4 regions of the Lysinibacillus pakistanensis genome follow, and region 1 is predicted to be linked to each of the others. Evidence: riboswitches for the same ligand, from Rfam matches in the RefSeq annotation. Region 1 holds a riboswitch; each other region holds the start of a gene.

Region 1 (8,214 bases):
ATAAAGTTGTTTAATTTACAATAAAGTCGTTTAAAAAATAATATAGTTGTTTAAAAATCCTTATTCCTCGAACGGAGCAGGTTAGTGGAAGCAATAGTAATTAGGTTTGACTGGGAAAATTGTCGATGATATTAAAAAAGACTCCGAAGTGTCTAATGTTTTTCAAATTAAGCATACCGATAAATTGAAATTTAATTACTTAACATTATGCTTATCTTGGGAGCGACGTATTTTATCGGTGAGTGTATACAAACCATGTAATGCTTGCTGTTAATAATGCTGACGAAATCAAAGCTGTAAGAACACTATATGTTTGCCAAATAAGTATCGTTGACCAATCGAAAGCAAAGCATAGTATCCCCAGGGCAACCGTAGCGATCAGGAAAATAACTGTTACGATTATTCTCTTTTTTGTCATTGGCTGCCGCTCATTCGTTTTCCTTCTGCGTAATCCTAAGAGAAAAAGCAAAACGGCCAATAGGCAAAGAATAATTGTAATAGACGACAAAATGATATCCAAAAGCTGTGTGCCACTTATTTCATATGACTGAGTTAGATTGCCGTCTAATATATCTTTAACTTTTAGTACCAGGTTTATATTGGTATTTGCGCCGTTGCTCAGCAAGCTGATGGCTGTTCGTTCATTTAGCAGTATGGCTACTTCGGTTCTGAAATTTGGATTGCCCCCAGTGTGTTCTACAATCGTTTGGTCGGCGTTTACCGACCAGCCTGCCGCATAATACATATCGTTGACAGCCGAAACAGACATATCACCCCTATGTGATTTTTCGATAACCGTGTGAAATATTTCGGGTATGTCCTGCACGATACCCATTTGTATGCCCATCCAACGCGCCATATCTTTTGTATTAGAAATGATGTAGCCTGCGGGTTTATTCCCAGCATAATCCGGAGCTTTAAATGGAGTTGTCATAAAAAAGGAAGAACGGTAGCCCTGCGCCAACTGTCCAGTGGCTTGAGCATCTTCTTTATAAACATACGTCTGGTGAAGACCTAATGGCTGAAATACCTGTTCCCTCATAAAGTCTTCATAGCTTTGTCGCGACACAATCTCAATAACCAAACCCAATACGTCATAATTAACAGTTCCATAGTTATACTGTTCACCGGGAGGGAACGCCAATTCAGCATCCACGAGCATTTCCACAGTCTTTTGCAACATATCCGGTGTATTGCCTTGAGGAATATTTTGAGTATGCCTAATATTTGTTAGACCACTGGTATGGTGAAGAAAGTTATTTAGTGTAAGGCTTTGCATATCAACAGGTTTCCCTTGATACTTTAACGTAAACCAAGGTAAATATTTTTGGACAGGGTCAGTCATTGAGAGCAGCCCTTGCTCTTCCAACAGTATAATACCCATACCGGTAAAAGCTTTACTGACCGAGGCCAACTCATAGAGTGTATTTTCACTTGCAGACAGCCCCTTTTCACGGTCTGCATACCCTGAAGAAAAGTAGAACACTTCATCATCAGCAAGTATTGAGATTGACATTCCCGGCACACCTGATATACGACAGGCATCATCTAGCAACGTTTGTATTGCCGCAGATTTCGAATCTGACAACGCATAACTTTGTGTTGCGAATCCTGAGAATAATATAAATATCGTTAATACAAAAACAATAATCTTTTTCATAAACTCTCCTTTTTGAAAAATTATAAGAGAATAATATAAATAACCTACTTTTACAACTGCTAAACTAAATTTTAATTTATCTTTCTATTCACCTATATAATATCAAGTAATTGTGAAGAGTTACACTTAAACGAAACAACTTTAAAGAGCCTTACTACGTAGAATGTAGGAAGGCTCTTAGCTTTTATTAATCAAAATTTAATAACTTTATTATTCACGGCATTTTTCATGGCTATTAATGTACAAAGTAATCATATGCATTTTTTGTTAATAATGTTATAGTCACAATGATAAATAAAACCCGTACAAAACCGCTACCTTTTTTAATGGCTACACGTGAACCCACCATTGCACCAGCAATTTGAGCGATACCCATTATGAATCCATAGGCAAAATGAACTTGTCCTAAGTAGATGAACATTAAAAGACCAGCACAGTTACTTGCTAAATTTAAAAACTTTGCATTACCTGCTGCCTTTAAAAAGTCAAAGCCAACAAGTAAAAAACTAAAGATTAAGAATGAACCTGTACCTGGGCCGAGAAATCCATCATAGAAGCCAATACTAAATAGCAAAAACATAAATAAAACCAAGTGTAAAGGCGATAATGTTTTGACAGCGGATACAGAGCCCCAATCCTTTTTAAAAATCGTATAAACGGCTACTCCTGCAAGCATTATAAGCATGATTGGCTTGAGTAGAGAGGGATTGATTAAATGCACAGTCCATGCGCCAAACAATGACCCCACAAAGGCGAGTGGAAAGTATTTTAAAACAGAACGAATATCTAGCTGTCCTGAACGATAAAAGGAAATTGTAGAGGTTAACGAACCCATGGTACCTGCTAGCTTATTGGTTGCAACCGCTGCTGCAGGATTTAAACCCGCAAACAACAGAGCAGGCAATGAGATTAAGCCTCCACCGCCAACCACTGAGTCTACAAAAGCAGCGAGAAATCCAAACGCAATTAATAAAATTACTACATTTACATCTACTTCAAAAAACATGTTGACACCTCATTAGATAGTTACTACTGAAATAGTAACTAATTTTTGTTTCTCTGTAAAGATTTTTTTTCATTGGCTTCTATTCGTCAAATTATTCTATAATAAAGGAAATGGAGGGATTGGATGGATGAATTAATCGCCCAATTAAAAGAGCTAGGATTTACAGAATATGAGGCTAAAGCCTATACAGCACTTGTACAAAAGAGCCATATTAGTGCATATCAGGTCAGCAAAAATTCTGGTATTCCTCGAGCAAGAATTTATGACATACTGGATGTACTCGTTGAAAAAGGATTAGTGCTAAAAGAGGAAGCTGCTGATCAAACAACCTATTGTTCTATTCCTGTTGAGATGTTTCTTCAGCAAATACAGCAGCGTTGGCAATCGAATTTTACGTCTATTAGTGATCAATTAGAAAAATTAGAATCTAAGGAGCAGGAAGCGGAACCTAAAGTGTTAATGCTAAAAGGCAGGCAGACAATTATTAATTATTGTCAGTCATTATTAAAAAAAGCGGAGAAAAAGGTACTTCTTTCTATGTGGGAAGAGATGTATGAAGCATTACGAGAGGATATTTTTGAGGTGGCTGAACAGGTCGCTGTACACGGTATTACGCTATACGTGGATGAACCTGTGTCATCCATTGATAGGCATCGAATGACCTATTATACAAAAAAATCTTCCACTCGCCATTGGTTTATCTTGTCTATCGATGGGCAAGAGATGATTTATGGACATTCTCCTTCAAATCTTGAAACCGCTTTTATTACTAATGATCCGGTTCACATCTATTTATTAGAAGATTATATTTGGCATGACGTCCTGATTAATCGTCTACTAAGACGAGATGATCATGAGCTTGAGGAATGGATTACGAAAGAACGAAAAGCATTTTTTGTAGAGTAAAAAATAAAGAATCTGCTTGCCTCTTAAGGTTTACAAAGGCAAGCAGATTCTTTTTAATAAAATACTTTATCAACATTATATTTAGAGCGGAAAACATTAATGGCATATGTTTCGTAAATTTCACGTTCCATAGGATCTTCGATTTCATATACCTCAATTTTGAAGATTTCTTGACGATGATTTTTCATAGGCGATACATTGTCTTCAAAATGCTTTTTTATACGTTGACGAATTTTACGCGCTTTACCGACAAATAAAAGCTCATTTTTCTCATTGTAAAATAAGAAAATGCCACCTTTGTCTCGTGTGATTTTATGGAAGTCAATAAACCCGTGGTATGGTGTAATAGGTACATCCCCAGGCTTTACATCTTGCTCACGCTGGCGAATCACTACATCTGGTTTTGGAAATTCAATTTTAATCAAGCTAGTTCACGTTCCTCTCTGTTACTAAAGGTATATGTTAACATAATTACAGCATGTTTACCATAAAATTTCATATGTTGCTATGATAATTAGTGTTCATCAAAATTGAGCTGAACATGCATTGTAATGACAAAATATTCTATGTTTTATTGATATTCTTAATTGTTCATGTTACAATTCAATTTAATTAAATAATCTTATCAAGAGAAGCTGAGGGATTTGGCCCGATGACGCTTCAGCAACCTCTAACAAATGTTAGAAAGGTGCTAATTCCAGCAAAGGTATTTTCCTTTGAGAGATAAGAGTGAACGTGGTAAAGTCCTTCTCATTCTATCTCGCATGGAATGAGGGGGATTTTTTAATTTCATAAAAGTGTCATTGTAATCATTACGATTAACACATTTATAAATAAAAGAGAGGGGAATGCAAGATGCCAATTAATATTCCAAAGAACTTACCTGCTGGAGAACATTTACGAGAGGAAAAAATCTTCGTGATGGAAGAGGATCGTGCGAAAACACAACAAATTCGTCCATTAAATATATTAATTTTAAACTTAATGCCTGAGAAAGAGAAGACAGAGCTGCAATTACTGCGCTTACTCGGGAATACGCCACTGCAAGTCAATATTACATTTTTAAATACAGCAACACATGAATCAAAAAATGTTAGTAAATCACATTTACAGCTTTTTTACACAACTTTCCAACAAATTCGTCATCGCCGCTTTGATGGCATGATTATTACGGGAGCGCCTGTAGAGAAAATGGCTTTTGAAGAAGTAAATTATTGGCAGGAAATCTCGCAAATTATGGATTGGTCTAAGAAAAATGTGACATCCATTCTACATATATGTTGGGGGGCACAGGCTGCTTTATATCATCATTATGGGATCGGGAAGGTTGAACTTCCAGCGAAATGCTCTGGGGTTTACTCGCATGTCATTACAGATTTAACAGTGGACTTAGTGCGTGGCTTTAGTGATTTATTTACAGCACCACATTCTCGTTATACATCTGTTTCAATCAATGAAGTACGCAATCATCCTGATTTACGTTTACTGTCCTATTCAGAGGAAGCTGGTGTATTTATTGTGCAGTCCAAGGATAATAAAAACATTATGATTACAGGTCATCTTGAATATGACGCGACAACCTTAGCAGATGAATACGGACGAGATGTTGCGAAGGGGTTAGACATTGCTGTCCCGGTGAACTATTTCCCGAATGACGACCCAGCAAACGAGCCCATTAATACATGGCGTGCCCACACCCATTTATTATTCTCAAACTGGTTGAATTACTATGTTTATCAGGAAACACCATATGAATGGGATTTCGTTGATGAAATTGAATATCATATTTAATTAAATTTAAGGTTCAAAAGCCCAATGTCTCAACTGATTAGAGTGAGAGGTTGGGCTTTTGCTATTTCACTCTTTGTTCACAAATACTGCCATTTTTTCCTTTGACAATTTCTATAAAGTTGAATCTACATAATGCATGGTATATTATTTTATCAAATGATAGATTTAACTATCATTTTAAATTTGCTGAAAGAAGGGATTCATGATGATTAGTGTAGAGGATGTTCCAAAACCAAAAACATTTGGTCCACTTGGCCATTTGCCTTTAATCGATAAAGAGCAGCCAACATTATCACTTTGTAAGCTTGCAGAAGAGTATGGGCCGATATATCGATTAGAAATTCCAGGTTATACTAGCTTAGTAATATCTGGTCATGAATTGGTAGCTGATGTTTGTGATGTTTCTCGTTTTGATAAACAGATATATAGTGAGTTGGAAAATGTTCGTGCTTTTGGCGGTGATGGTCTATTTACAAGCAGAACAACTGAACCGAATTGGCAAAAGGCTCATAACATCCTACTTCCCACGTTTAGTAAACATGCTATGAAAGATTATCATTCGATGATGATAGATATTAGTACACAGCTGATACAAAAATGGGAACGCTTAAATCCGATGGAGGAAATTGATGTCCCTGAGGATATGACACGATTGACGCTAGATACAATTGGACTTTGTGGCTTCAATTATCGCTTTAATAGCTTTTATAGAGAAACACATAGCCCTTTTATTATGAGCATGGTCCGTGCTTTAAATGAAGCTATGTTAAAAAGTTCCCGATTAAAGATACAAAATCTGATGATGGTTGGCACAAGGCGCCAATTTAACGAAGACATTGAAACAATGTTTACATTAGTAGATAAAATTATTGAGGAGCGAAAGGCAAGAGGTACGCAGGAGCAGATAGATTTACTAGGCCGCATGTTAAATATAAAAGATCCAGACACAGGAGAAACACTGAGCGATGAAAATATTCGTTATCAAATCATCACATTTTTGATAGCCGGACATGAAACGACTAGCGGATTGCTGTCCTTTGCACTCTATTTTTTAATCAAGCATCCTGAAGTTTTAGAGAAGGCTTATGCTGAAGTTGATCAAATCTTGACTGAAGAAACACCGACATATGAACAGATTTTACAGCTAAAGTACATTCGCCTAATTTTAAATGAATCATTACGATTATGGCCGACAGCACCTGGCTTTGAGCTTTATGCAAAAGAGGATACTGTCATTGGCGACAAGTACCTGATTAAAAAAGGTGACAATATCAGTGTCCTACTGCCACAGCTTCATCGTGATAAAAATGCGTGGGGTGAAAATGCGGAACAATTTTATCCAGAGCGCTTTGAAGATTCTCAGAATGTTCCTACACATGCCTTTAAACCGTTTGGAAATGGTCAGCGTGCCTGTATCGGCATGCAATTTGCCCTTCATGAAGCAACATTGGTATTAGGAATGATTCTACAGCGTTTTGAATTAATCGATTATGACAATTATCAATTAAAAATACAGCAAACTCTAACGATAAAGCCAGGTGATTTTAAAATTCGAGTAAAGCAGCGTAATCGAGTAATTGATCCGGAAAAGACAGTAGCACCTCAGCGACAAGAAAAAATGTATCCTCTACCAAAACCTAGTGTAGAGAATGCAAAAATGTCTTTGCTAATCCTCTATGGTTCTGATTTAGGAACTACTGAAAGAATTGCCAAACAGTTAGCAGATGAAGCTGTTCTGTATGGTATTCGAAGTGAAGTCGCTACGCTAGATGAGTATGCTGGAAAATTACCTAAAGAGGGCGCTGTACTAATTGTTTGCTCTTCTTATAATGGTCATCCCCCAAGAAACGCTCGAAAGTTTCTTGCATGGCTAGAGAATAGTAATGAGAATAGTCTAAAAGGAATAAATTATGCTGTGTTTGGCTGCGGAGATCGAAATTGGCATTATACGTATCAAAAGGTCCCTCGAACAATAGATGAACAGCTTGCCATTAAAGGGGCTACAAGAATTTTGCCACATGGGGAAGCGGACGTAAGTGCAGATTTTGAAAAGCAATTGGAGAACTGGCTAGAACAACTGTGGAGAACCATGAAAGTGACATATGATTTAACGTTAGATGACAATATGCTACTAGAACAAACAAAATTGTCCATTCAAGTTGTAAAAGGCTTAGCAACGGTACCACTTGCTTTAAAACACGGTGCCCGTTATGCATCGATTATAAAAAATGAAGAGCTTCAAACAGCCAATAGTGACCGAAGTACACGTCATATTGAAATTGCATTGCCAAAGGAATTAAGCTATCAGGAGGGGGATCACCTTGGCGTGATACCCAAAAATAGCAGCAAGCTCATCCATCGAGTTCTTCGTCGATTTAAATTGAATGCCAATGATCAGCTAATCATTTCGTCTAATGGAAATGGGTTGCATCTTCCTACAGATTTTCCGGTTAGCTTATACGAGGTGCTTGCCACTAGTGTTGAATTGCAGGAGACTGCTAGTCGTATACAAATACGAGAGCTAGCGGTTTATACAGAGTGTCCGCCACATAAACGTGAATTAGAGCATTTATTACAAGAAGATATTTATAAGGAGCAGGTATTAAATAAACGGTTATCCATGCTAGAGCTTCTTGAAATGTACGAAGCCTGTGAATTACCATTTGAAAAATTTATAGCCTTACTACCTCCTTTAAAGCCTAGATATTACTCTATTTCTAGTTCACCAAAGGAAGATCCTGAACGCCTAAGCATTACAGTAGGTGTAGTAAGGGAACCAGCCTGGAGTGGTCGAGGAGACTATCATGGCGTAGCATCAAATTATTTGGCACAGTGTCAACCAGGGGAGTCA
Region 2 (8,214 bases), 2.2 Mb from region 1:
TAGAGGCTCTGGACACTAAATAAGCAAGCTTAAAACTTACAATGGCATCATCCACTGTACGCTCTTGACAGATATTCATAGGTTTTTGAAGCTCTTTAATGTACAGCTCATCGATAAGGAGCATGAAAGGCCCATAGGTTCTAGTCATGGATTTATGGTAGGCATAGCCACAAAACGGACAAACAGCGACTTCATATAACAATGGATTTAAGCCCTCATAGACGGGCATGAAATCTGTTTGCTCTTCGACAATTTTATAACGATTAGGACGTACCTTATAAGTGGTAAAGTGCTTTTTGCAAAACTTACAATCCACACTACTTTCATAGTAGTAAATGTTAAATGCCATAAGAATCAACTCCTTTACCCTGATTTATTAATTATTTCTTTTGTTCTATATTTACGATTGGTATTATCGTTCAATGTATTTAATTGATTATCTTTTATTTTAACAATTCTATGTTCTTTGGTATACTCCTTTAGCATTATTAAAGTGAAAATATTATTACTTTTTTGTTTGTTGAGGTTTCTATATGTATTTGCAATAGTGTTTTTCAGTATAATGAATAAAAGTTAAATGGATTATGCTTTAATGTAGGTATTTGTAACTATTTATATTGATGGATGAAAATGGAGTGTGTATGATGGATTGCAAAATTGTTTTTTTTGACGTAGATGGAACACTTATTAATTATGAAGATGGCTGTATTGAAGAAAGCACAAGGAAGGTAATAGATGAGCTAAAACAGAGGAGAATTCGTATTGTTGCGGCTACAGGTAGACCTTTATCAATGTGTCAAAGTTTAAGAAACATGGGTATAGAGACATTTATAACCGCAAATGGTGCATATGTTAAGCATCAAAATCAGGTAATACATAAAGTACCAATTGACAAAAATATAGTCCAAGCAGTTCATGCCTTTGCTAATGAGAATAAACAAAGTCTTTCATTTTTTACAGAACAATTATTTATGAATAACGTACACAAGCCAAGGACACTTAAAGCCCTGCAAGAAACATTATCTTTATCTAAATTTCCTGAATTTCATGAAAATATTGTAGAGCAGGAAATTTATCTAATGTGTTTATATGCTAATGAAGATATTGAGCAAATATATACAGCACAATTTCCTCATTTAAAATTTAAAAGATGGCATCCGTATATTACGAATGTATTGCAATCTGATATTTCCAAATCGATTGCTGTTCAGGCTGTACTTGATTATTTCAATTTAAGTTCTGAGGAAGCACTTGCGTTTGGCGATGGCGATAATGATATAGATATGTTAGAACAGGTTGGTTTTGGGGTTGCAATGGGGAATGCAAGTGAGGCATTGAAGAATAGTGCTGATTATATAACGAAGAAATCCATTGAAGGGGGTATATATCATGCCTTGAAAGAGCTACAAATAATTTAAGAAAGTAATTATTTAGAATCGTATAATATTTTTAGTAAATTTAGAGGGGATGTCAAAGTAAAAAATGATTGAAGCTATAGCACTCATAATGTTAACTACATTGAGTATGATAAAGCTAACGTAAGTTATTAAAATGCTTTAGGTGGGATGATTTTATGGCACATCATGTACAATCTCTTATTGAACATTACGGGTATTTTGGCATAATTCTTATCCTAGTTGGAGGGATTGTCGGGCTGCCTATTCCTGATGAAATATTTTTAACATATATAGGATATAGTGTATATCGAGAAACACTAGAACATGTTCCAGCATTACTTAGCGCAACTATCGGGGCAATAGGTGGCATTACTTTAAGTTATTATATAGGTTATCGATTCGGGCTACCTTTGTTACATAAATATGGCCCGAAGATTCATATTACTAAGCAAAAAATTAATTTTACTAAAAAATTATTTACGAAAATAGGACCAGCCTTATTACTGATCGGTTATTTTATTCCAGGTGTACGCCATCTTACCGCATATGTAGCAGCCATTAACAACTATCCTTATAGAAAATTTGCCATTTTTGCTTATGCAGGCGCGTTTATTTGGACATTTACTTTTATTACATTAGGAAAAGTATTAGGTGAGAAATGGCGCTATGTGGGATTTTACTTATCTCACTACAGTATTTATCTTATCGTAGTATTCATCATATTAATGTTGGTCATTTATTATTTTTTCAAAAAAAGAAATAAATAAGGGTCTGATTCTTCTAAGCGAATAAGACCCTTATTTATTTTTAAGGTAAGATGGCAAATGAACGAACAGGGAATCCAGACGCTCTTTCTGGTTTCGGTACAATATTGAATATGACAGCCCCTTTTGGCGGTAGCTGATCCAAATTTGTTAAAAGCTCAATTTGATAAGTGTCTTGCTCAAGTACAAAATATTCACCATCTAACTTACCATTTTTGCGAAAATCCGCTGCTGAATCAGTGTCGAAAGTCTCGTGACCAATAGCGTTAATTTTTCGTTCTTTAAATAAAAACTGTAATGCCTCTAATCCCCAACCTGGTATATGATTATGACCCTCAGCATCCTTATTATTAAAGGCATCCTTATTAGGCCAACGCTTACTCCAATCGGTACGTAGGGCAATAAACGTACCTGCTTCAATTTCTCCATGCTCAGCCTCAAAGTCAAGAATATCCTGAACACTTAAGGTAAAATCATTATTTTGCTCGGCTTCCTTCGATTTATCAATCACGATTAAGGGTAGTACTAATTCTTTTAAATCCAATTCTTCTAAAAAACGTGTGTCCCTAACAAAGTGGATAGGTGGATCGATATGTGTTCCATATTGTCCAGGAAAAGTGAATTGCTGCGCAAAGAAACCATCATCATGTGAAAATAGGGTTTCAAACTTTGCATCCTCAAACATAAAGAAGTGAGGTGAATTTGGTCCAAATGTATGTGTTAAATCCACCCATTTTCTTGATTTTAATAGCTGCACTGCTTGTAAAAGTTCATTCGACATCGTATTTACCTGCTTTCTATTAATAGTATGAGTTATTCCCTGCTTGTCCTTCTTGTCCAATCATAACCACAAAAAAGAGTCCTCCTTGGAGAGAGGACTCTTGTGCAAAGCAACAAATGTTAGTCTTCTCATCTTCAAGGCAAACATTTTTGCCAATTGGAGTTAGCACCATACCTAAAGGCTGGTTGCTGAGACTTCATAGGGCCAATCCCTCCGTCTCTCTTGATAAGAAATGCAATATAAGAATTTTCAGAAATAACGATACAAATACATTAGCATATTTATTTATAGTTTACAAGTTCAATAGGGATACATAGATTTGCAATTATATTAACTAAAAGGATTAGAGGGATTCATAACTGGCAGAAAAACCATGCTCACTAGAGGTTTTTAGGTGCAAGATAAATGGACAAGAGGGTTCTTATGAAAAGAGCCCACTTGTAGAAAAGGCGCTGTCACCAGCTTAAAACTAATGAAAGCTTACAACATTCAATATCTGTAAATACTATCCGAATATTATCTGGTGTATAGTTTGTTTCAAATGTCATAGTAATACCAGTCGAGATGATTAACCTTTCAACTTCTGATTTATTTGATTTTTGTGCGGCATCCATAAGATCATGTGCAAATTGTTCTGATCCGTCAATTTTATCTGTAAGTAGCTGAATCTGCTGCATAATTCTCTTTACTCGCTTGGCGGAAATTTTCAGCTTATTTGTATTGACGGCTGGAAACGGATTTGTATTTATTGGGTTTGTTGGCATAGCTAAATATCTAGCTGGTTGGTGAAGTGCTGGAGGATTTACTATTGCCAATGTTGGATAATAGGTAGGATAGACAAAAATCGGATAAGGGTTGTAATACAACTAAACTCCTCCTATCCACTTGCTAATACTATATCTTATGTGCAGCGGGGACTTTCGGTGTTCGCTACTTCTATGGTTTCACGTCTAGGGTATTATCAAATTAATACCTAGGATGAGTGAAGAGATAATTTAGTCGATTGAAAGTAAGGAACCTGATAAGAGAAAGGGTTAGAGCTAATCGAAAGTGAACCAACCTGATCAAAGAGGAGCCTAAGCCGATCAAAAGTGGAGGCAACCCGATTGAAAACGAGCTCAGGCTGATCAAAAGTGGAAGAAACCCGATCAAAAACGAGCCTAGGCTGATCAAAAAAGCAAGGTACCTGATCAAAAACGAACGCAGCCTGATCAAAAGTAGAGGCAACCCGATCGAAAAAGAGCTCAGGCTGATCAAAAAAGCAAGGCACCTGATCAAAAAGGAGTCCAAGCTGATCAAAAACGAACGCAGGCTGATCAAAAGTGGAGGCAACCCGATCGAAAACGAGCCCAGGCTGATCAAAAAGGAGTCTAAGCCGATCAAAAGTGGAGGCAACCCGATCGAAAAAGGGTTCAGGCTGATCAAAAACGAGCCCAAGCCGATCAAAAACGAATAACACTCACCCAATCAAAAAAGAAGGCTTCGCATGTGTATAAGCCTTCCTTTCATAAATTTTTATCCAAGAACACGTAAAACATCATCTATTTTTTTGTTATGGGAGAGAATGCCGTAGTTCATCCATGTTAAGAAATCAACCTCGTAGACACAGTTGTTTTTTGCTGCGGGAAGGTTGCTCCAGGTAGGAGATTTTAGTATTACTCGTTCCTCTCCCTCGAAAATCGAATGTTGTTTGTCAAAGGTAATGAATAAATGATCGGCATCTAAGTGAATAAGCTGGTCAATTGTTAGATGTGTTTTTCGTGTATAATGTGGGATATTCCATACAGATTCATGGGGCATTAAGCCGAGATCACGATATAGAATGGGGCCCGTATAGCCGCATTCGGGTCCTGCATAGAGGCTGATGCCAATAGCGGAGATACGAAGAAAGGCTACGCTTTGTCCATATACTGATTTTTGAAGCACTTTTTTTGCCTTTTGCACTTTTACCTCATACTGGTTAATGACATCCTTCATAATAGCCGTTCTACCTGTTAAGTCGGCTATTTGGAACAATGTAGTTCGCCAATCTTCACCTGGATGTGAGAGATGATAAGTGGGAGCCAATTGATCTAATTGATGACAAGCTTTCCAGCGCTCTATCCCTTCATCTAGCATAATTAAAGTTGGCTTATAATGAAAAAGTTGATCCATTTGTCCTTTTTCAATATCAATATCAGGTATTTCTTGTAACCCTAGATAATCCTGTTTGCCCCATTTTGAATGGCTAAATTGAGCGATGGGTGTAATACCTAATGCCACTAAAAAATCCTCTAAAAACGGTGCGAATATACGAGGGTTATTACTTTGGCCACGACGATATTGTCCAGGAGAGATACCGACATGCTCTTTAAAGCGGCGGTTAAAATAATATTCATTGTTGAATCCAACTGTTTGGCTGATCTCAAAAATACGGTCATTCGTTGTTACTAGTAATTGCTTGGCTTTTTCAAGACGAACATTGTTTAAAAAGTTGAGTGGGATTTGACCAGTAATGTCCTTGAATATACGAGAATAATTCCAGCGTGGCACAGCCGCTAATTCTGCCAATTGCTCAACAGTCCAATCCCGTTCATAATGCTTTTGTAAATATTTGATGGACTGCTCAACGGACTGACGAACACTTTTCTGCTGCTGATTAGGTACATTTTGATTCATAATGAATAACATAAATTCTTGGAAGCGTACATGTTGCTCAAATAGCGATAGCTCATCCATTGCTAGACGGTGTCGATAAATGATTTCTAACAAATTAGTACATTGAGAAAAAGGATGGCAGCCTAGTTCTTGAAATTGTGTAAAAATAGAAAAGCAATCCGTCTGACTTTCTTGCAGTTGGATGATTTTAAATGTTAAGTGATAAAAGCACAGCACCCCACTTTCATTGTGAACATTTATTTTTTGATTAGGAGGAATGAGCACACACTTTTCTTCAGTAAGATGGATAGTTTCATGATCACAAATTAGCTCTCCATGGCCGCTTATAACTACAACAAGGCTATAATGGTCACAATGATGTAGTTGCCACATTGCTGATGGAATAGAATATGAAACTTCTTGTAAGTGAAATATTTGCGATAAACCACTCATATTTTTCTACCTTTCTATAAATAGTTTTATTTAAACAACGCAAAGAAAGCCCTAAGAGAGCTTTCTTTAAAATTATTTTACGAACCATTTTTCAAGGTCATCGTATTTTAGTAGATTTGCAGTTATAGCTCCAGATTGCCAATATGTTCGGTCAGCAATATACACGTTTCCGTTTTTTACTGCAGGAACTGTATTCCAGAGCGTACTATCTAACCATTTAATCGCATCCTGGTTTTCTTCAGATTCCCATGTTCCATTAGAAGGGAAAAGAATAATATGATCAGCGTCTAATTTAGGTATAGCTTCTTCTGAAAGTATCTCATGAAATTCCGTCATATCACGGGCTAGTGGGTGAGGAGTAAGTCCCACCTCAGTGTAAATATAGCCAGAATATCGATTTTTAACGCCAAATAATGCTAGTGTTTTATCGGCTACATTTAAACGGACCACAGCGACTGTTTCATCCCCAACGGACTTATCTAACTCTGCCTTTAAAGTCGTAATACGTTGCTGATAATTTTTAACAACCTCATCTGCTTTATCAGGAATGTTTAAGACATCAGCAATCGTTTTAACAATTGCCTGTGGATCTGCAAGGATTTCCTCTTTTAAACGATAGGTAGGTGCAATTTTAGAATATTCCTCGTATTTTGCTTTATCAGCCGCACCATCTACAATGATTAAATCTGGCTTGGCTTGCAATAAAGCCTCCATGCTTCCTGTAATATCAAATTCTGGTGCATCCAGTTTTAGATAATCCTGTTTCCCCCAAGCTGGATGATACCATTGGACAGTGGGCTTTACCTCTAATGCTGTTAGATAATCCTCCAAGTATATGGCCGCTACTCGCTGAGGCTTTGCGGGAATCTCTACCTCCCCAAATTCATCTTCTACAGTCCGTGTTTCCACTATTGATTGATTCTCTTTAGCAACATCAGCTTTCTCCTTTGATTCCTCCTTCGAACAAGCTCCTAAAACAAACGTCAACACGATTAAACAAAATAATGCTAACGAAAATGGTCGAATCTTATGCATTGCCATTCACTCCTATAATAAAGGTATTAGTAATTCAGAATGATAATCATTCTCGATTAATTCTACTAAATTATAGGGCACATCATTTAAACAAACAATACACATTCTCTACTTCTTTCTTATACAAAATAAAGTACAAGGATTATTGTTTTTTGTTATCAAAAATTAACCATAATAGTGTAACAATCGCTGCAAGCATTACCATTAGGAATCCGTATAAGGGCGTATGAGCTAACGATTGATGGCGAATAATAAAGCCGCCAATATATGATCCTAAAAAGATACCAATATTAAAAGCCGAAATATTCAATGCTGAGGCCATTGAAATAGCTGATGGCACATATTTTTCAGAAAGAAGAACCGCATAGAGCTGCAATCCTGGGACATTCATAAACATAAATAGCCCCATGATTAGGACCATGATTAATCCGATAATTGGCGATTCGAGAGTGGAGCCAATGCCAAGTAACGCTAAGGCAAGTCCCACAAAAATAATAAAGATGGAACGAAGCGGATTCTGATTAGCGAAATGACCGCCTAATGTATTACCAATAGCAACACAAATCCCATAGATAACTAATATAATGACTACAGCATGTGGCGAGTAACCCATATATTGCTCTAAAATTGGAGAAACATATGTGTACACAACAAAGGCACCACCATATCCAATTGCTGTAATGAAAAGGATTAATAACATGCGAATATTGCCTAATACTTTGCCGATATCACGTAAAGAGATTGGATTACCTTTTGATAATTGGCTAGGTACTAACAACGCATTACTATTTAAACCGATAATCCCAATAATGACGATAAAGATGAATGACATACGCCAGTCTGTTACTTGTCCAATAAACGTACCAAGTGGGACACCAGTCACCGTAGCTAATGTTAAGCCTGTAAACATAAAAGCAATTGCACTTGCTCGTTTATTTGGTTCAACTACATCGGCTGCTATAACAGAGGCGATGGACATAAACACACCATGTGCTAATGCTGAAATAATACGTCCAATTAATAAAATTGAGAAATTAGGCGCTATAGCTGCGGTTAAGTTCCCAACTATAAAAATAGTCATAACCAGCAATAAAACAGTTTTTCGACTAAGACGAGATGTTAAGGCTGTTAATAATGGAGCCCCAAC
Region 3 (8,214 bases), 2.3 Mb from region 1:
CATAAAATTTCTCGAAAAACGAAATATTTTCTTGGATATAGATTAAATATTCTAAATAGTATAATATTATTTATGCGACGGTTTATTTGGTTAAAATTCTAATGTTTGGAAATAGCAACGAGGTATCTACCAAGTAATCTAGTTAAACAAAAATAAAGTGGGATGGAGGAATAAGGAATGGAAGAAAAGTTAGCGAAAAAGCTTCGTAATGAACAGCTGCGAAGCAAGGTTGTCACAGCAGAAGAAGCAGCATCTTGGATTAAGGATGGTATGGTACTTGGGATGAGTGGTTTTACACGTGCTGGAGATGTTAAAGTTGTGCCACTTGCACTTGTTGAAAAAGCTAAAAAAGAGAGCTTTCAGGTAGATGTATATACAGGTGCATCATTAGGCCCAGAAGTTGACCAATACTTAGCTGAAGCTGGCGTTATTCGTAAACGTGGCCCTTTCCAGGCGGATGCGGGAATTCGTAATAAAATCAACAGCGGTGATATTATGTTTGTCGATGCGCATCTTTCACATAATGCAGAATTGGTACGTCAGGGCATTATAGGTCCTATTGATTTTGTGATTATCGAAGCGGCTGCTATTACAGAAGATGGCTTACTAATTCCTACAACTTCAGTTGGTAATTCTCCGATTTTTGTGCAAGAGGCCGATCAAGTTATTATCGAGCTGAATGTGGCTCAGCTAGATGCATTAGAGGGAGTACATGATATTTTTGTTCCAGGACCACAAGGAAAACGTGATCCAATTCTATTACAAAAGGCTTCAGATAGACTCGGAACAATTGGTATTTCACTAGATTTAGAGAAAGTAAAGGGTATAGTAATTTCAGACATTTTAGATGCGCCATCAACAATTGTTCCAGCTGATGAGGAAACAGATATTATGGCCAATCATTTATTAAACTTCCTTCGTGATGAAATTAAAGTAGGCCGTTTAACGACGAGTTTACGTCCAATCCAGTCAGGAGTAGGCTCCGTGGCAAATGCTGTATTATTGGGCTTCAAAGACTCCGAGTTTGAAAATTTAGAGGTCTATTCAGAGGTGCTACAGGATGCTGTATTCGAATTAATTGATGCTGGAAAAGTAAGCTTTGCATCTGCTACTTCTATTACCCTGTCAGAGGAAGTTGGAAACCGAGTTTACGGTAATTTTGATAAATATGCTGATAAACTAGTATTACGCCCACAGGAAATTTCCAATCAGCCAGAAATTATTCGCCGACTCGGGCTAATTTCAGTGAATACAGCGCTGGAAGTTGATATTTACGGTAATGTGAATTCAACCCATGTTTCAGGCACAAAAATGATGAATGGTATCGGCGGTTCTGGTGATTTTGCACGTAATGCACGATTAGGTATTTTTGTTACAAAATCTTATGCAAAAGGTGGAAATATCTCAAGTATCGTTCCGATGGTATCACATGTGGATCATACAGAGCATGATGTAGATGTAATCGTGACAGAGCAGGGGGTTGCTGATTTACGTGGACTGGCTCCAAAAGAGCGGGTTGCACTAATTATTGATAACTGTGCACATCCTGAATACCGTGAGCAATTATGGAAGTATTTTAATGATGCTAATGAAGCAACAGGCGGACACCATACTCCACACGACCTAGAGAAAGCGCTTTCATGGCATGTGAATTATGCAAAAAGTGGTACTATGAAGGAAGCAGCATTATCAAAATAATAGAATAGGTATAATAAAAGCCTTGTAGGACAGTTAATGATTCCTTCAAGGCTTTTGTGTTAATTATGGTACCCAAAAGAACTGTATGGGTTGCCAGAGAACTGATAAGTGCCCTCCAGAATTGCTCGGGTCCCCCGGAGGACTGCTCAGGCGCCCCCCAGAATTGCTCGGGTCCCTCGAAGAACTGCTCGGGTCCCTGGGAGAACTGCTCGGGTCCCTGGGAGAACTGCTCGGGTCCCTGGGAGAACTGCTCGGGTCCCTTGAAGAACTGCTCGGGTCCCTCGGAGAATTGCTCGGGTCCCTCGGAGAATTGCTCGGGCCCCTCGTAGAACTGCTCGGGTCCCTCGTAGAACTGCTCGGGTCCCTCGTAGAACTGCTCGGGTCCCTCGTAGGAACTGCTCAGGTCCCTCGTAGAACTGCTCGGGTCCCTCGTAGAACTGCTCGGGTCCCTCGTAGAACTGCTCGGGTCCCTCGTAGAACTGCTCGGGTCCCTCGTAGAACTGCTCGGGTCCCTCGTAGAACTGCTCGGGTCCCTCGTAGAACTGCTCGGGTCCCTCGTAGAACTGCTCGGGTCCCTCGTAGAACTGCTCGGGTCCCTCGTAGAACTGCTCGGGTCCCTCGTAGAACTGCTCGGGTCCCTCGTAGAACTGCTCAGGTCCCTCGTAGAACTGCTCGGGTCCCTCGTAGAACTGCTCAGGTCGCTCAAAGAACCGCTCAGTTATCTCAAAGACTTACCCAGATACCTATTAAAATACTTAGGGCTCTATCTATTTACAATAATCCAATCCATTTCCAATAAGTTGCGGAGAATAGAAGTACTAGGATGAAACCAATAATGGTTAATGGAATACCAGATTTCAAGAAATCCTTTGTTGTAAACGCTCCTGTACCATAAGCAAGCATATTTTGCGGTGCGCTTATTGGTAAAAGAAAGCCAAAGCTAATCACAAATTGCTGTACGATAACGAAACCAACTTGGTCAACGTTAGCCGTTAATGTGGAGGCCAAAACGATAAACACAGGTACAAGCGCTGATGCTAAGCTTGTCGCACTGGCAAAACCTAGGTGAATAAGAATATTAAATAGTGTAACCAATGCAATTGTTGCTAGAATCGGCATAGTATCTAGACCAAGTGAACCAAACACTTTGTCAGATAACCATGATGCACCTTTCGTATTCAATAAAACTGTACCTAGCATAATACCTACCGCAAAAACGATAATGGTTCCCCAAGGAATATGAGGCTCCACTTCCTTCCATGTATAAACACCGATTTTCGGCATTAATAGAATAGCGATAGCAATAATTGTGACTGTTGTTGTGTCAAATGGGTGTAGCTTGCCTTCAGTTGCCCAGAAAAATAATAAAATCATTGACGTGATGATTAAACGGATCTCGGGAGCTTTTAATGGGCCTAGTTCTGCAAGCTGCTTTTTGATTACCTCTTTACCGCCTTCTATGTTACTAGTCTCAGGCTTAATCAGAGAAATCATAATGAAAAATAAAGCTATAGACATGATAATCGAGAAGGGGGCAGCGTAGAGTAACCAGGCACCCCATGAAATATCCACATTAAATTGTTCTTGAATAAAATTTAAAGCGACCATATTTTGAGCAGCAGCTGTCTTAATCCCAATATTCCAAATGGAGACGGCCTGTACGGAGGTAATGACAAGTAACGCAGCAAGTCGGCTATCACGCGGCAAACCAAATGCAGCAACCATTCCAAGTAGTATTGGGACTACTGCGCCAGCACGTGCTGTAGCAGAAGGAACAAAAAATGCGAGTGCTATAGATACTAAAATGGCACCAAAAACAATTGCTTTTGTTTTAGTCCCTACAAGTGAAAGTATCCATAGGGCGAGTCGTTTATGTAAGTTGGTGATTTGCATTGCTGCTGCTAAAAATAGAGCTGCGGCTACTAGGGCGACTGCAGAATTACTAAACCCACTTAATGCTAATTTTAGAGCACCTGCTGTTCCTAATTCTGCTGTTGGATCGTCTATTGACGGAGCCAGTCCTAGTAAAACGGTTACCAGTGCAATAATCATGGCAGAGCTGACGGGATATGAAACTGCCTCTGTTACCCAAAGGATGACTGCGAAAGCTAAGATGGCTAAGGCCCGTTGACCCGCAACAGGTAAATCGCCGTTATTAGGTAAAAAAATAATGATGATTAATGAAGCAAAGGCTAAAGCAATCCAAAGTGGCTTTAAATTACGTTTTTCGCCTGCTTGTTGAAGTGTAGACATATTTTCTCATCCTTTCTACGATAAATATGACGATTATTATCTATAACATCGGTCAGTAAAATGTTTTATTAAGAAAATAATTTGTCTATTTATTGGAGAAAAAATTAGTATGTGAAATACTCTGTTTTTACAGCATTAATAGTAAATAAAGAGAAAATATATGGTCATAGAAAAGACAAAAACATCCAAAAAATTATTATTTCTTTTTGAAAGCTGAAGTTACTTTAGGCTCTGTTCCTTTGACTAATCGTTTAATATTTTCAATATGCAAAATGACAGCTATTCCAAAAAGTAGCAAAGCAATGATCGTTGGACCCATCCCAGGAATCCATAAAAAAGTTGCTGTACAAAAAACAAGATAAAACTCTAAAACGCCGACGATTAAATAGTTCGTTGCAAAAGATAAAATGACAAATAAAATAAGTGCAAATAAACCAATTTTCCAATCAACAGCAAGCAATATCCCTATGATGGAGGCTGTACCTTTCCCCCCGTTAAAGCCCATATGGAATGGGAAATTATGACCTAGAATGACACCAGCTGCTATGAGATAGGTGAAGAGCCAAACTTGTACCTCTGTGTATTGTGCTGCATCTGCAAGAAAGAAATGTGCACCGATAATTGCTAATACACCTTTACCAATATCAATAAGCGCTACTAGTACCCCGTATTTCCATCCAAGGGAAAGGGTTGCATTGGATGCACCTGCATTCCCATGGCCAGTCTTTTTTAAATCTACCCCAGATAAAAACTGTGCCACTTTAGAGCCATGAAGACAGCCGATAATATAACCAACGATAATAAATAAAATGATGGTTTTAATCACAAAAATCCTCCTTTCTAAATAAATATTAAAATAGTGTATGCGTTCATATTACGTAAAGAAGCAGACTGAAGTTTCGGAAAAAATAAAATTTTAGTGTTGACAGAAAAAATGTCTATGTTTATACTGTGTAACAACGATGGAAATTGAATCTCAATACTCTTATCAAGAGCGGCGGAGGGATAGGCCCTATGATGCCCGGCAACCAGTAAGTGACGAACTTGCTAAGGTGCTAATTCCTACAGATTCTTACTTGGATCTGGCAGATAAGGGGAGGAAAACTTGCAACCGCAACCCTCTTCTTAGCTGAAGGGGGTTTTTGTTTTCTACTAAAAAATCCTCCTCATCTCCGGTACCATCGTAAAAAAATAACCATTTGGAGGTACAAAATGACAAATTTTAAACCAGAAACATTGCTGTTACATGGTGGCCAAGAGCCCGACCCAGTAACAGGATCTCGCACCGTACCTGTATATCGCTCAACGGCTTTTGTTTTTAAAGACACTGCTCATGCGCAACGTCTTTTTGCCTTAGAGGAAGCCGGCAATATTTACACACGTATTACGAACCCAACTGTAGATGTTTTTGAAAAACGCGTCGCTTTATTAGAAGGCGGTACAGCAGCAGTAGCACTTTCATCTGGTGCAGCAGCTATCGCATTTTCAATTTTAAATCTTGCAGGAGCGGGGGATGAAATTGTTGCCGCTAGCTCTTTATATGGTGGTACTTATAACTTATTTGCCAACACATTACCAAACTACGGTATTAAAACGATTTTCGTAGATGAAACAAATCCTGAGAACTTCAAAGCAGCAATCACAGATAAAACAAAAGCGGTATTCGCTGAAATTTACGGTAACCCAAGTTTAAAAGTACTAGACATTGAAGCAGTGGCTAACATTGCACATGAAAGCGGCTTACCATTAATTATTGATAGCACTTTTGCTTCACCTTATGGCTCTACACCAATTGATTTCGGTGCCGATATTGTCATTCACTCCGCAACAAAATGGATTGGTGGACATGGAACGACTTTAGGTGGCGTTGTAGTTGATGCGGGAAAATTTGATTGGACTCGTGGTCGTTTCCCAGGATTCACTGAGCCAGATGCTTCTTATCACGGTTTACGATATGGCATTGACACAGCAGCTGCTGCATTTGCTACAAAACTGCGTGTACAATTACTACGTGACTTTGGACCAACACTAAGTGCTGATGCAGCCTTTAATTTTTTACAAGGTTTAGAAACGCTTCATTTGCGTATCCCTAAACATAATGAAAATGCTTTAGCAGTAGCCGAATATTTACAAAACCACCCATCTGTGGAATATGTAAATTATAATGGCTTAGAAGATTTCCCTACACATGATTTGGCTAAAAAATATTTAAGAAATGGCTTCGGTTCTGTGCTTACATTTGGCATTAAAGGTGGACGTGAAGCAGGGCGTAAATTAATTGATAGTGTGAAATTATTCTCCCATGTAGCTAATGTAGGGGATGCTAAATCATTAATAATTCACCCAGCTTCTACTACACATCAGCAACTATCAGCTGAAGAGCTAATTCAAACTGGTGTAACCGAGTCGCTCATTCGCTTATCAATCGGTTTAGAGGCAGTAGAGGATATTATTGCAGATTTAGAACAAGCAATTGAGCAAGTAACAGCTTCACAACAAAAGGTTGAAGCATAAAACATAGGCTAGTGTTGTGGCGTTTACGTATTTTCTCATTCGATAAGCCTCATTTGGTAATGCGTAAAACGTTGCTACATCCAGCGCTTATCTCATTCGATAAGTTATCAGAAATTTTTCGTAAATAATACCTAGTAATTTTATAAGTATTATTGACTTAAGTAAAACCATGCTATATACTAGGGTATAAGTTAAACGTTCGAAAGGCTACCAACCTAGAACTAATTTTCGGCATCGATTTTTGCCTGATTCGGTGCTCCAAATGATACTTTGATTCCATTTGTTTTCATAAGTGCTCCCCCACTTTTGAAATATTTATGAGTAGCTGCCAGCCAGCAGCTACTTTCACTAAAAAAACTGATGTTAAAGGAGTGTTTTAAATGGGAAATGTTTATAGTGCACAAAACATTGCATCTTATCTTATTTATGAACTAAATGAAGGTCATGTGTTTGTGAACAACATGTCCATTCAAAACATACTGGCATCAGTTGAACGTAAATGGCGACAAATTTTTGGACATTCTGCTTTTGAGGAAAACGTTTATGCAAAAGAGGAAGGCTATACAGTAAAAGAAGTTTTTGAGGCATATGAAAAATATGGAGCAAGTCATATTCCTCTACCTGCCACAGAGTTCTATTTAAAATATGGCACATTTCAACTAGTTGAACGTACGTATGCTATACCAAATTTTACACCAGATGAGATAGGACTTGTTCAGCAAGCAATCACACAATATCGTTATCAATTGTTAATAAAAGCTAGTTAATTCTCCCTCATATATTTGAGCTCATTCTCTGCTGCTACAGGGAATGAGCTTTTTAATTAACAAAAAAAGGGAGTAAGTTATTTTTGTAAATAATTTTATAATTATCTATCAAAAGAACAATTTTTATAGATGTTGTAACATACATATATAATAGAAGAAAGACAATCCTTTTATCAATTTCGCCTTGGCGTAATTGTAGCTGCCGCTTTGCTTTCGCTACAGATAAACAATGCGTCCGGATTTTGAATTGTGCCTGCACAATTCATTCCTTCTAAAAATCCGTGACATTCGCCGGAGGCTTTATCTTCATTCAGTAAGTGTTTGGACACCCACTAAAAAGGAACCAAAACCGCATTTATCTCACCATCTGTAGAGGTAGGAGTCTCCTGTATCTGCCGCTGTCGCTATGCTTTCGATACAAAAAAACATCTGCCGAATGAAGATAAAAAATCGTCAATAATTGTTCATAGATTATAGAACATCTTAAAAAACGTATAATAAAGGGAATGAAACCGATTTCTTCTGCACGTCTAGGGAAAACAAATGTCCTTCCTAGAAAGATTTTTCTTGTGCAATGTATGTATTTGCGTTACAATTTTCTTTAAGTTAAATTTTGAATTATTTGAATTTGTGTGCTTGTCAGTTTATCTCCATAAGACAAATTTATTCATGACTGAGAGTGAAATATCAAATATTTATACAAGTTACTTTACGGGTTGTGCACAATTCAGAATTAGTACGGATGAAGCTAACGCTTAAATATAATGAAACTGCGGAATGTAAGTTGGAGGGAATAACAGGAATGGCAACTATAAAGGCAGCGATTTTAGGATTTGGAACGGTAGGTCAAGGGATTTACCATATATTAAACGAAAAGCGAGAAGAGCTTAGACATAAATTAGGCATTGAGTTAGAAGTAGCAAAAATTTTAGTGACAGATGCTAGCCGTGAACGTGTACCAGGCACGGCACATTTGATGACA
Region 4 (8,214 bases), 2.2 Mb from region 1:
GTTTCGCTCGGGGTCTCCGCTGTTTCGCTCAGGGTTCCGTTTCGCCTGGGTCTCCGCTGTTTCGCTCGGGGTCTCCGCTGTTTCGCTCGGGGTCTCCGCTGTTTCGCTCGGGGCTAGTAAGCTCAAGTCGCTCTGCTTCTTGAGCTTGCTACCAATCATTAGTTGTTCACAGTTACGCCACTATATAGCCCAGGTCTGCGGTCATCATAAACTGGAATTCTACCTCGGACTTCATCAACAATAGAAAAGTCTACATCAATAACAGCCACTTCTTCATCATCAGCACCAACCCAAAGAACCTCTCCCCATGGCTGAATAATCATAGACTGGCCATTGAAGTTTTCTACCTTTTTGGAAATACGGTTTACCGCAATAACAAAGCATTGATTTTCGATGGCACGCGCTTGAAGCAAAGTTTTCCAATGGTCGATACGAGGTGTTGGCCATTGTGCTGGTACAAATAAAACCTTTGCTCCCTCTAAAGCGTGGGCACGAAGCCATTCAGGGAAGCGGATATCATAGCAAATTACTCCTGCTGCCTCTATATCTCCGAGCGTAAAGCGATTCATCTCATCGCCTGCCTCTAAATATAAATGCTCGTCCATTAAACGGAAGAGATGCGCCTTGCTATATTCACCTACTAGCTCACCATTTTTATTAAACGTATACATTGTATTGTAAAATTTATCGCCCTTTTTTGTTGCAACAGAGCCGCCCACAATATGTAAACTCAGTTCCTTTGCCAAACTTGCTAAAAAGGCTTTCGTACGCACCCCATCTTCATCCGCTAGCTCTGGTAAACGCTCAAGTGCATAGCCTGTATTCCACATTTCTGGTAGTACAATAATTTCCGCACCTCGATTTGCCGTTTCTCGAATCTTCTCCTCAGCTCGGGCAAAATTTTCATCTACTTTGCCAAAGCCTACATTCAATTGAATACAGCCAATTTTCATCTCATTTCCTCCTTTAGACATTTTTAAGTTTGTTTTCGCTTTTACACATTTCATTATACAATATTTAATTCTAGACTAATTTAAATTTATCCAGTTAGTTGGTCATTCGACGTTGCCGCTTTGTCTATTATTTACAGCAAAAAAAGATTATTCATTTCAGAACGATCTTTTATACAAAGAGCTACAACTTACTCAACCAATTCTACTGTAAGTGTAGTAACTTCAATTGGTGCCGTATCTCGTATCGTACCATCGTAACTTATGATTTGGTCGCCTGTAGTTTTCAGAGACTTTCAAACCTTTTATAAATAAAGGGTCTAGACAATTAGTAAAAAAAGTAATAGTATTTGCATCATATTCTTTAATAATAATTATTATATTCTGAAAAAGGTGAATGTGCATGGAATTCTCAAAAAAACTACAGCAACTCCCAACACAGTTTTTTGCAGCACTTGTGCAAAAAGTAAATGCTGCCTTGGCTGAGGGGCGCGATGTAATCAATCTTGGACAGGGAAATCCTGATCAACCTACTCCTCCACATATTATTAAGGCTCTACAGGAGGCAGCCGAAAATCCTCTTAATCATAAATATCCACCATTTCGTGGCATTGCTGAATTACGCCAAGCTGCGGCAGATTTCTACAAACGTGAATACAATGTAGACATTAATCCTGAAACAGAGGTGGCTATTCTTGGTGGTACAAAAATCGGTCTTGTTGAACTACCTTTAGCTATATTAAATCCTGGAGATACAATGCTATTACCCGACCCTGGCTATCCCGATTACTTATCAGGCGTCGTATTAGGGGATGTAAATTTTGAGGTACTGCCACTTTTTGCAGAAAATAGCTTCCTCCCTGATTACGCAGCTTTACCTGATAATATAAAAGAAAAGGCGAAACTTCTGTATTTGAATTACCCTAATAACCCGACTGGTGGTACAGCAACAATTGAATTTTTCGAGGAAACCGTTCGCTTTGCAAAAGAGCATAATATCAGCGTTTCACATGATTTTGCCTATGGGGCAATTGGATTTGATGGAAAAAAACCTGTTAGCTTCCTACAGGCAGATGGTGCTAAAGATGTTGGAATAGAAATGTATACTCTATCCAAAACATACAATATGGCAGGCTGGCGCATTGGCTTTGCAGTTGGGAATGCTGATATTATTGCTGCTATCAATTTAATACAAGACCATCTATTTTGTAGTCAATTCCCTGCTGTTCAACAAGCAGCTGCGATTGCACTCTCATCATCACAGGAATGTGCAAATGAGCTCACAGCTACTTATGAACGTCGACGCAATGTCTTAATTGAGGAGGCTCAGCGTATTGGCTGGCACGTAACTGCTCCTAAGGGCTCCTTTTTTGCATGGCTCCCTGTTCCAGTAGGCTATACAAGTGAACAATTTGCAGACCTCTTACTCGACAAAGCAGATATTGCTGTAGCAGCAGGAAATGGCTTTGGGCAATATGGCGAGGGCTATGTCCGTGTTGGCTTACTTGTAAGCGAAGAACGTTTACGTGAAGCTATAAATCGAATCGAACAATTAAATTTATTTATATAAACAAATTCAATAAAAACTGTTCTACAGCAATGCCATAGAACAGTTTTTTCATTTCTCAATCTTTCTTGGACTCTGTAAGTCTTTTTCTAAGGGATAAAATTGAATATGTCCTGTTTCATCATCAAATTTGCGTATATGCTGAATGTCCTGTACCTCTGCCAAAACGATATCGGCCGTAATCACAATATTTCCGCCCTTTATCAAATGTCCTCCCGCTACTTGACCCCATTGATCACTCATTGATCCATGAAGATGCGTCTCATAGTCTCCATCACGTTTACACACAACACCAGCACCTTGAATAAATTCAAGTGGTCCCTGTTTTTTTATCACTTCACTGAAACGGACATTGATTTTAGAGATCTCATCTGGTATTAAATAAACAAAACTACTATTTTGCAAACTACCAATACAACTAACAATGGTCGCTGACTCAATATCGTTCTCTTGACAGATAGCCTCTATTCCCTCGATAATATCAGTCCCCATTAAAATACGAGCACTAATGACTTTTCCAAATGCTCCAACTCCATAATTTACTCTTATAGACATCTCTACACCTCTTTTTGCTACTATATTTTCTGTGGCTTTATCTTGATTTAGTGGACAATAAACCCGCTAAATAAAATAAAAAATCAAAATATTTATTGACTAATAATAACCTATAATTTATATTAGTTCTATCGGATTTATAAAAATACTATATATCTCTTATCAAGAGTAGCTGAGGGACTGGCCCTATGAAGCTCGGCAACCTCCTTTTTAAAGGAAGGTGCTAAATCCTGCAAACGATCATCGTTTGATAGATAAGAGAGGACGTTTTTTCATGAGCCTCTCTTAGTTTATAAGAGAGTTTTTTTATTTTTAAAAATCGATAATACAAACTTTGGAGGTCATTTTCATGAAGAAACGAAACAAATTTTTATTAGGCTTAGCAGGTCTTACATTAGCAGCAGCGTTAGTAGGTTGCGGTTCAAAAGAAGATAGTAAAGAAGACCAAGGTAAGGCTATTGATGAAAATAAGATCGTAGTAGGTGTTACTTCTGGTCCACATGAACAAATTGCAGAGGCTGCGGCAAAAGTGGCAAAAGAAAAAGGTTTAGAAGTAGAGCTTAAATCCTTCTCTGACTATGTTTTACCTAATACTTCATTAGCTGAAGGTGATCTTGATGCAAACAGCTATCAGCACGAGCCTTTCTTAGATACTTTTAATAAAGATCACGATACAGACTTAGTACCAGTTGGAAAAACTATTCTGAATCCAATGGGTGTTTACTCTGAAAAATATAAATCTTTTGATGAAATACCAGATGGAGCAACATTTGGTTTACCAAACGATCCGACAAACGGTGCCCGTGCACTATTTGTTCTGCAAGAGGCTGGCTATATTAAATTAAAAGAAGGTGCTGGGCTAACAGCGTCTATCCGTGATGTTGAGGAAAACAAGAAAAATTTAAAATTCATAGAGTTAGAGGCTGCACAAATTCCAAAACAACTTAGTGAGGTTGATGTAGCAGCTATTAACACAAACTTTGCGCTGGAGGCTGGCATTAATCCTAAAAAAGATTCTATCCTTTTAGAATCTACTGAATCCCCTTATGTAAACTATATTGTAGTACGTGCTGAAAATGAGAATGATCCAACGATTAAAAAATTTGTTGAAGCTTATCAATCTGATGAAGTACGTAAATTTATTGAAGATGAATTTAAGGGTTCTGTAATTGCAAGCTGGTAGGTTGCTTAAAAATAAAACGGGTTTTCCCATCTTCCACTGATTAATCGTTGAAAAAATCGGGCCTATACCGCTGTTAGATTCCTACTCAGCATTATTTGTTCTTGAAGAGGGAATTTTCCAGCCCATTAAGCAGGATAAAATAAGAATCTGCGAGACTCCTTTGGGAAAGCGAGCAGATTCTTGCTTTTTAGAAAGGAGACATCCAGATGATTCGATTAGAAAATATATCTAAAGAATTTAAAACAAAGAAAGGTATTGTCAGAGCAGTTGATGGGATTAACCTTCATGTTAAAAAAGGTGAAATTCATGGGGTTATTGGCTATAGTGGCGCAGGTAAAAGCACACTTATTCGCTGTGTTAACCTATTGGAACGTCCAACTGCAGGAAAAGTCTGGATCAACAATGTGGATATTACTTCCCTTTCCCTTAATGATCTTCGTAAAACCCGTCAAAAAATCGGGATGATTTTCCAGCATTTTAATCTCTTAAAAACTGCGACCGTTTATAACAATATTGCTATCCCATTAAAGCTACTTGGCTATAACGATACCGAAGTGAAAAATCGTGTGGCGAAATATGCTGAAATTGTTGGCTTAACAGAAAAATTAGAGAGCTTTCCAAGTCAGCTTTCAGGTGGTCAAAAACAACGTGTTGCTATTGCACGTGCGTTGGCACAAGAACCTGAAATCTTACTAAGTGATGAAGCGACTAGTGCACTTGATCCAGAAACAACAGAAGCCATTCTCGAGCTTTTATTGAAAATTAATCGTGAGCTAGGCATTACTATTTTACTCATTACACATGAAATGAATGTCATACAAAAAATCTGCGATGATGTATCTGTTCTTGAAGCAGGGAAAGTTGTGGAATATGGTTCAGCTATTGATCTTTTTGCGAAGCCGCAGCATCCAACAACGAGAAAGTTCTTAAGCACGATTTCACAGCGTAATCTATCCCCTTCCCTTATTCAGCAGCTCAATGTTTCAGGGAGTGTTATTCGTCTAACATTTCTCGGTGAAAGTACTGGAAAACCATTATTGGCAGAGGTCAGCAAAGTTTACGATGTTCAGCCAAATATTTTAACTGCCAATATTATTGAATTAAAAAACGGCATTGTCGGAAATATTGTCGTTCATTTAAATGGTGAAGCACAAATTGTACAAAAGGCATTAACGTATTTCACCGAAAATGGAGTAGCCGTAGAAGAATTAGGAGGCGAACAAAATGAATAGTATTCAAAGCTTCTTTACAGATTGGTCCGATGTTATTGGGAAATCAATTATCGAAACCTTCCAAATGGTCGGAATTTCTTTATTCTTTTCCGTTATCATTGGGATTCCGTTAGGGCTCTTAATTGTTTTAACACGTCCTGGTCAATCTTTCGAAAATAAATTTCTTTATCAATTTTTCAATTTATTCATTAATATAATTCGCTCCGTTCCATTTATCATTTTACTCTTCTTTATTTTACCGTTTACAAAGCTAATTGTTGGGACAACGATTGGTGTGAAAGGTGTCATTGTACCACTTGTTGTTTATACAGCACCTTACATCGCACGACTGATGGAGACAGCACTTTTAGAAGTGGACCCAGGTGTTGTAGAGGCTTATACAGCAATGGGCATTAAACGCCGTCATATCATCTGGAATGTTTTATTACGCGAGGCTCGCCCTTCTATTATTTTAGGCTTAACCATTGCCACAATTGGTCTTATTGGAGCAACGGCAATGGCAGGTATGGTTGGTGCCGGTGGTTTAGGTGATCTTGCATATCGTTATGGTCATTTACGCTATGAGGTCGATGTTATGTATGCGACTGTATTTATTTTAATCATCCTTGTTCAGAGTATTCAATCTATTGGCAATCGATTTGCAGCAAAACTTAAGAAGGATTAAGGAGGAGCACTGTGACAAAGGAAATTTATATAGAGAAAAATGGTTATATAGCAACTTTAGTGATTAATCGTCCTGAGAAACGTAACTCTTTATCAAGGGCAATGTTTCAGGCTATTTTGAATGAGCTTTATTATTTAAGCTCTGACCCTTCGATTAAACTTTTAATTGTCCGTGGTGTGAATGAAGTTGCTTTTTCTTCGGGGGCTGATATTAGTGAGTTTTTAGATATTCGTTATGCTGCTGACAACGCGAAAGCATATAATGATTTAGCATTAAAGGCAATTGATGCACTCTATAAATTTCCGCACCCAACCATAGCTATGATACAGGGCTTAGCGATTGGCGGTGGCTTAGAGTTAGCAAACGCCTGCGATTTTAGAATTGCTACACCCAAAAGTAAATTAGGTATCACTGCAGCAAACATTGGAATTGTCTATAATCTTGAAAGTACCAAACGTCTTATCAATATTGTTGGAGTTGCTAAGGCAAAGGAAATTTTATACACAGCAAACATTTTTACTGCTGAAGAAGGAAAGCGCATTGGCTTGATTACTGCCCTACATGAGCCAGGGGATATTGAAAATGCCACACTGCAATTCGCTGAGCATCTCTTAAGTAAATCATCTATTGCCAATGCAGGCATAAAAAAAATTATTCAAGCTATTGTAGATGGAGAAAATGAAGAAAATGATGTGTTAGCTCAAATCATTCTCGACTCCTTTAGCTCAGAAGATTATAACGAAGGCATACAGGCATTTTTAAACAAAAGAAAGCCCATTTTTAATAAATAAGTGAGGTAGTGACGATGACAAATACAACTAATGGAGACCTTCTATTAAAAAATATAACTGCCCAAGCTCCCTTCCCTATTTGTTTTGCCGATTTAGAGAAGGCTGTAGCGGAAAAAATGGAAGCTGGACCTTTTGGCTATATACGCTCTGGTGCAGGAGGCGAACAAACATTGCGCAATAATCGTGTTGCTTTTGAAAAGTATTCCATTGTGCCCCGCTTTTTAAATGATGTTTCCAATGTTGACACTTCGATAAAGCTTTTCGGAAAAACATATCCAACACCCTTTTTATTTGCACCTGTTGGCATGAATAAAATGGCGCATGATGATGGAGAGCTTGCAGTTGTTCGCGCTGCTCAACAATTAAAAATACCCTATATACAAAGTACAGTTTCTAGCTATGCCCTTGAAGAGGTTGCACAAGCTGCACCTACGGCTACAAAATGGTTTCAGTTATATTGGTCTACCAACGAGGAAATTGCTTATAGTATGGCCGCTCGAGCAGAGACTGCTGGCTTTGAAGCAATCGTTCTTACAGTCGACACAGTTATGCTTGGCTGGCGTGAAGAGGATGTACGCAACCAATTTTCGCCTTTAAAGCTAGGCTATGCAAGAGGAAACTATATCAATGATCCTGTTTTTATGGCTTCCCTGCCAGATGAATCATTTGAATCCTACGTCCAGGGTGTGTTGCAAAATGTTTTCCATCCTACCTTAAGTTGGGAAAATGTACGTGAATTAAAGCGCCGATCTAATCTCCCTATTTTATTAAAAGGTATTTTACATCCTGAAGACGCAAAGCTAGCTATAGAAAATGGTATCGATGGTATTATTGTTTCAAATCATGGGGGTCGCCAACTGGATGGTGTAGTAGGATCACTTGATGCGCTTCCTGCGATTGTCAAAGCGGTAAATGGACAAATTCCAATCATTTTAGACAGTGGCGTGTATCGTGGTATGGATGCCCTAAAAGCACTTTCTTTAGGGGCAGATGCAGTAGCGATTGGTCGGCCTTTTGTCTATGGGCTGGCGTTAGATGGACAGCATGGAGTGGAAAAAGTCATGACGAATCTATACGATGAATTGAAAGTTTCCATTGCTTTAGCAGGCGCAACCTCCCTTCCAGCCCTACGAAATATTACTCTAGTGAAAAAAGATGGAGTCGATGAAAAATGAATCAAGCATTGCAAGGTTTAAAAGTTGTTGATCTATCACAGGTGCTTGCTGGTCCATACTGCACAATGGTATTAGCAGATATGGGGGCTGAAGTCAT

Evidence for each region. Region 1 has a riboswitch for S-adenosylmethionine ahead of metA (homoserine O-acetyltransferase MetA). Riboswitches for the same ligand answer to the same signal wherever they lie in the genome.
Region 2: linked by a shared signal. The riboswitch ahead of QNH24_RS24540 (cyclase family protein) and the one ahead of metA (homoserine O-acetyltransferase MetA) in region 1 are both predicted to bind S-adenosylmethionine.
Region 3: linked by a shared signal. The riboswitch ahead of QNH24_RS02365 (O-acetylhomoserine aminocarboxypropyltransferase/cysteine synthase family protein) and the one ahead of metA (homoserine O-acetyltransferase MetA) in region 1 are both predicted to bind S-adenosylmethionine.
Region 4: linked by a shared signal. The riboswitch ahead of QNH24_RS02760 (MetQ/NlpA family ABC transporter substrate-binding protein) and the one ahead of metA (homoserine O-acetyltransferase MetA) in region 1 are both predicted to bind S-adenosylmethionine.

Annotation. Positions count from the first base shown of each region.
Region 1 covers NZ_CP126101.1:2,760,249-2,768,462, reverse strand. Annotated here, with positions in the region: gene QNH24_RS13620 (serine hydrolase domain-containing protein) at 233-1,660, opposite strand; gene QNH24_RS13615 (TSUP family transporter) at 1,896-2,666, opposite strand; gene QNH24_RS13610 (TrmB family transcriptional regulator) at 2,790-3,572, shown strand; gene QNH24_RS13605 (nucleotide excision repair endonuclease) at 3,626-3,997, opposite strand; SAM riboswitch class I at 4,192-4,302, shown strand; gene metA (homoserine O-acetyltransferase MetA) at 4,428-5,363, shown strand; gene QNH24_RS13595 (bifunctional cytochrome P450/NADPH--P450 reductase) at 5,569-8,214, shown strand, end outside.
Region 2 covers NZ_CP126101.1:4,925,124-4,933,337, reverse strand. Annotated here, with positions in the region: gene QNH24_RS24555 (DUF2225 domain-containing protein) at 1-349, opposite strand, end outside; gene QNH24_RS24550 (Cof-type HAD-IIB family hydrolase) at 645-1,418, shown strand; gene QNH24_RS24545 (DedA family protein) at 1,574-2,164, shown strand; gene QNH24_RS24540 (cyclase family protein) at 2,205-2,942, opposite strand; SAM riboswitch class I at 3,068-3,174, opposite strand; gene QNH24_RS24535 (YuzC family spore coat inner layer protein) at 3,398-3,808, opposite strand; gene QNH24_RS24530 (helix-turn-helix domain-containing protein) at 4,458-6,032, opposite strand; gene QNH24_RS24525 (ABC transporter substrate-binding protein) at 6,105-7,067, opposite strand; gene QNH24_RS24520 (MFS transporter) at 7,210-8,214, opposite strand, start outside.
Region 3 covers NZ_CP126101.1:465,851-474,064, forward strand. Annotated here, with positions in the region: gene scpC (succinyl-CoA:acetate CoA-transferase ScpC) at 178-1,698, shown strand; gene QNH24_RS02355 (DASS family sodium-coupled anion symporter) at 2,470-3,951, opposite strand; gene QNH24_RS02360 (glycerol-3-phosphate acyltransferase) at 4,148-4,777, opposite strand; SAM riboswitch class I at 4,934-5,047, shown strand; gene QNH24_RS02365 (O-acetylhomoserine aminocarboxypropyltransferase/cysteine synthase family protein) at 5,164-6,465, shown strand; gene QNH24_RS02370 (hypothetical protein) at 6,846-7,232, shown strand; gene QNH24_RS02375 (homoserine dehydrogenase) at 8,035-8,214, shown strand, end outside.
Region 4 covers NZ_CP126101.1:557,144-565,357, reverse strand. Annotated here, with positions in the region: gene QNH24_RS02775 (carbon-nitrogen family hydrolase) at 159-953, opposite strand; gene QNH24_RS02770 (pyridoxal phosphate-dependent aminotransferase) at 1,354-2,520, shown strand; gene QNH24_RS02765 (PPC domain-containing DNA-binding protein) at 2,569-3,072, opposite strand; SAM riboswitch class I at 3,229-3,333, shown strand; gene QNH24_RS02760 (MetQ/NlpA family ABC transporter substrate-binding protein) at 3,422-4,255, shown strand; gene QNH24_RS02755 (methionine ABC transporter ATP-binding protein) at 4,462-5,487, shown strand; gene QNH24_RS02750 (methionine ABC transporter permease) at 5,480-6,151, shown strand; gene QNH24_RS02745 (enoyl-CoA hydratase/isomerase family protein) at 6,163-6,942, shown strand; gene QNH24_RS02740 (alpha-hydroxy acid oxidase) at 6,957-8,117, shown strand; gene QNH24_RS02735 (CaiB/BaiF CoA transferase family protein) at 8,114-8,214, shown strand, end outside.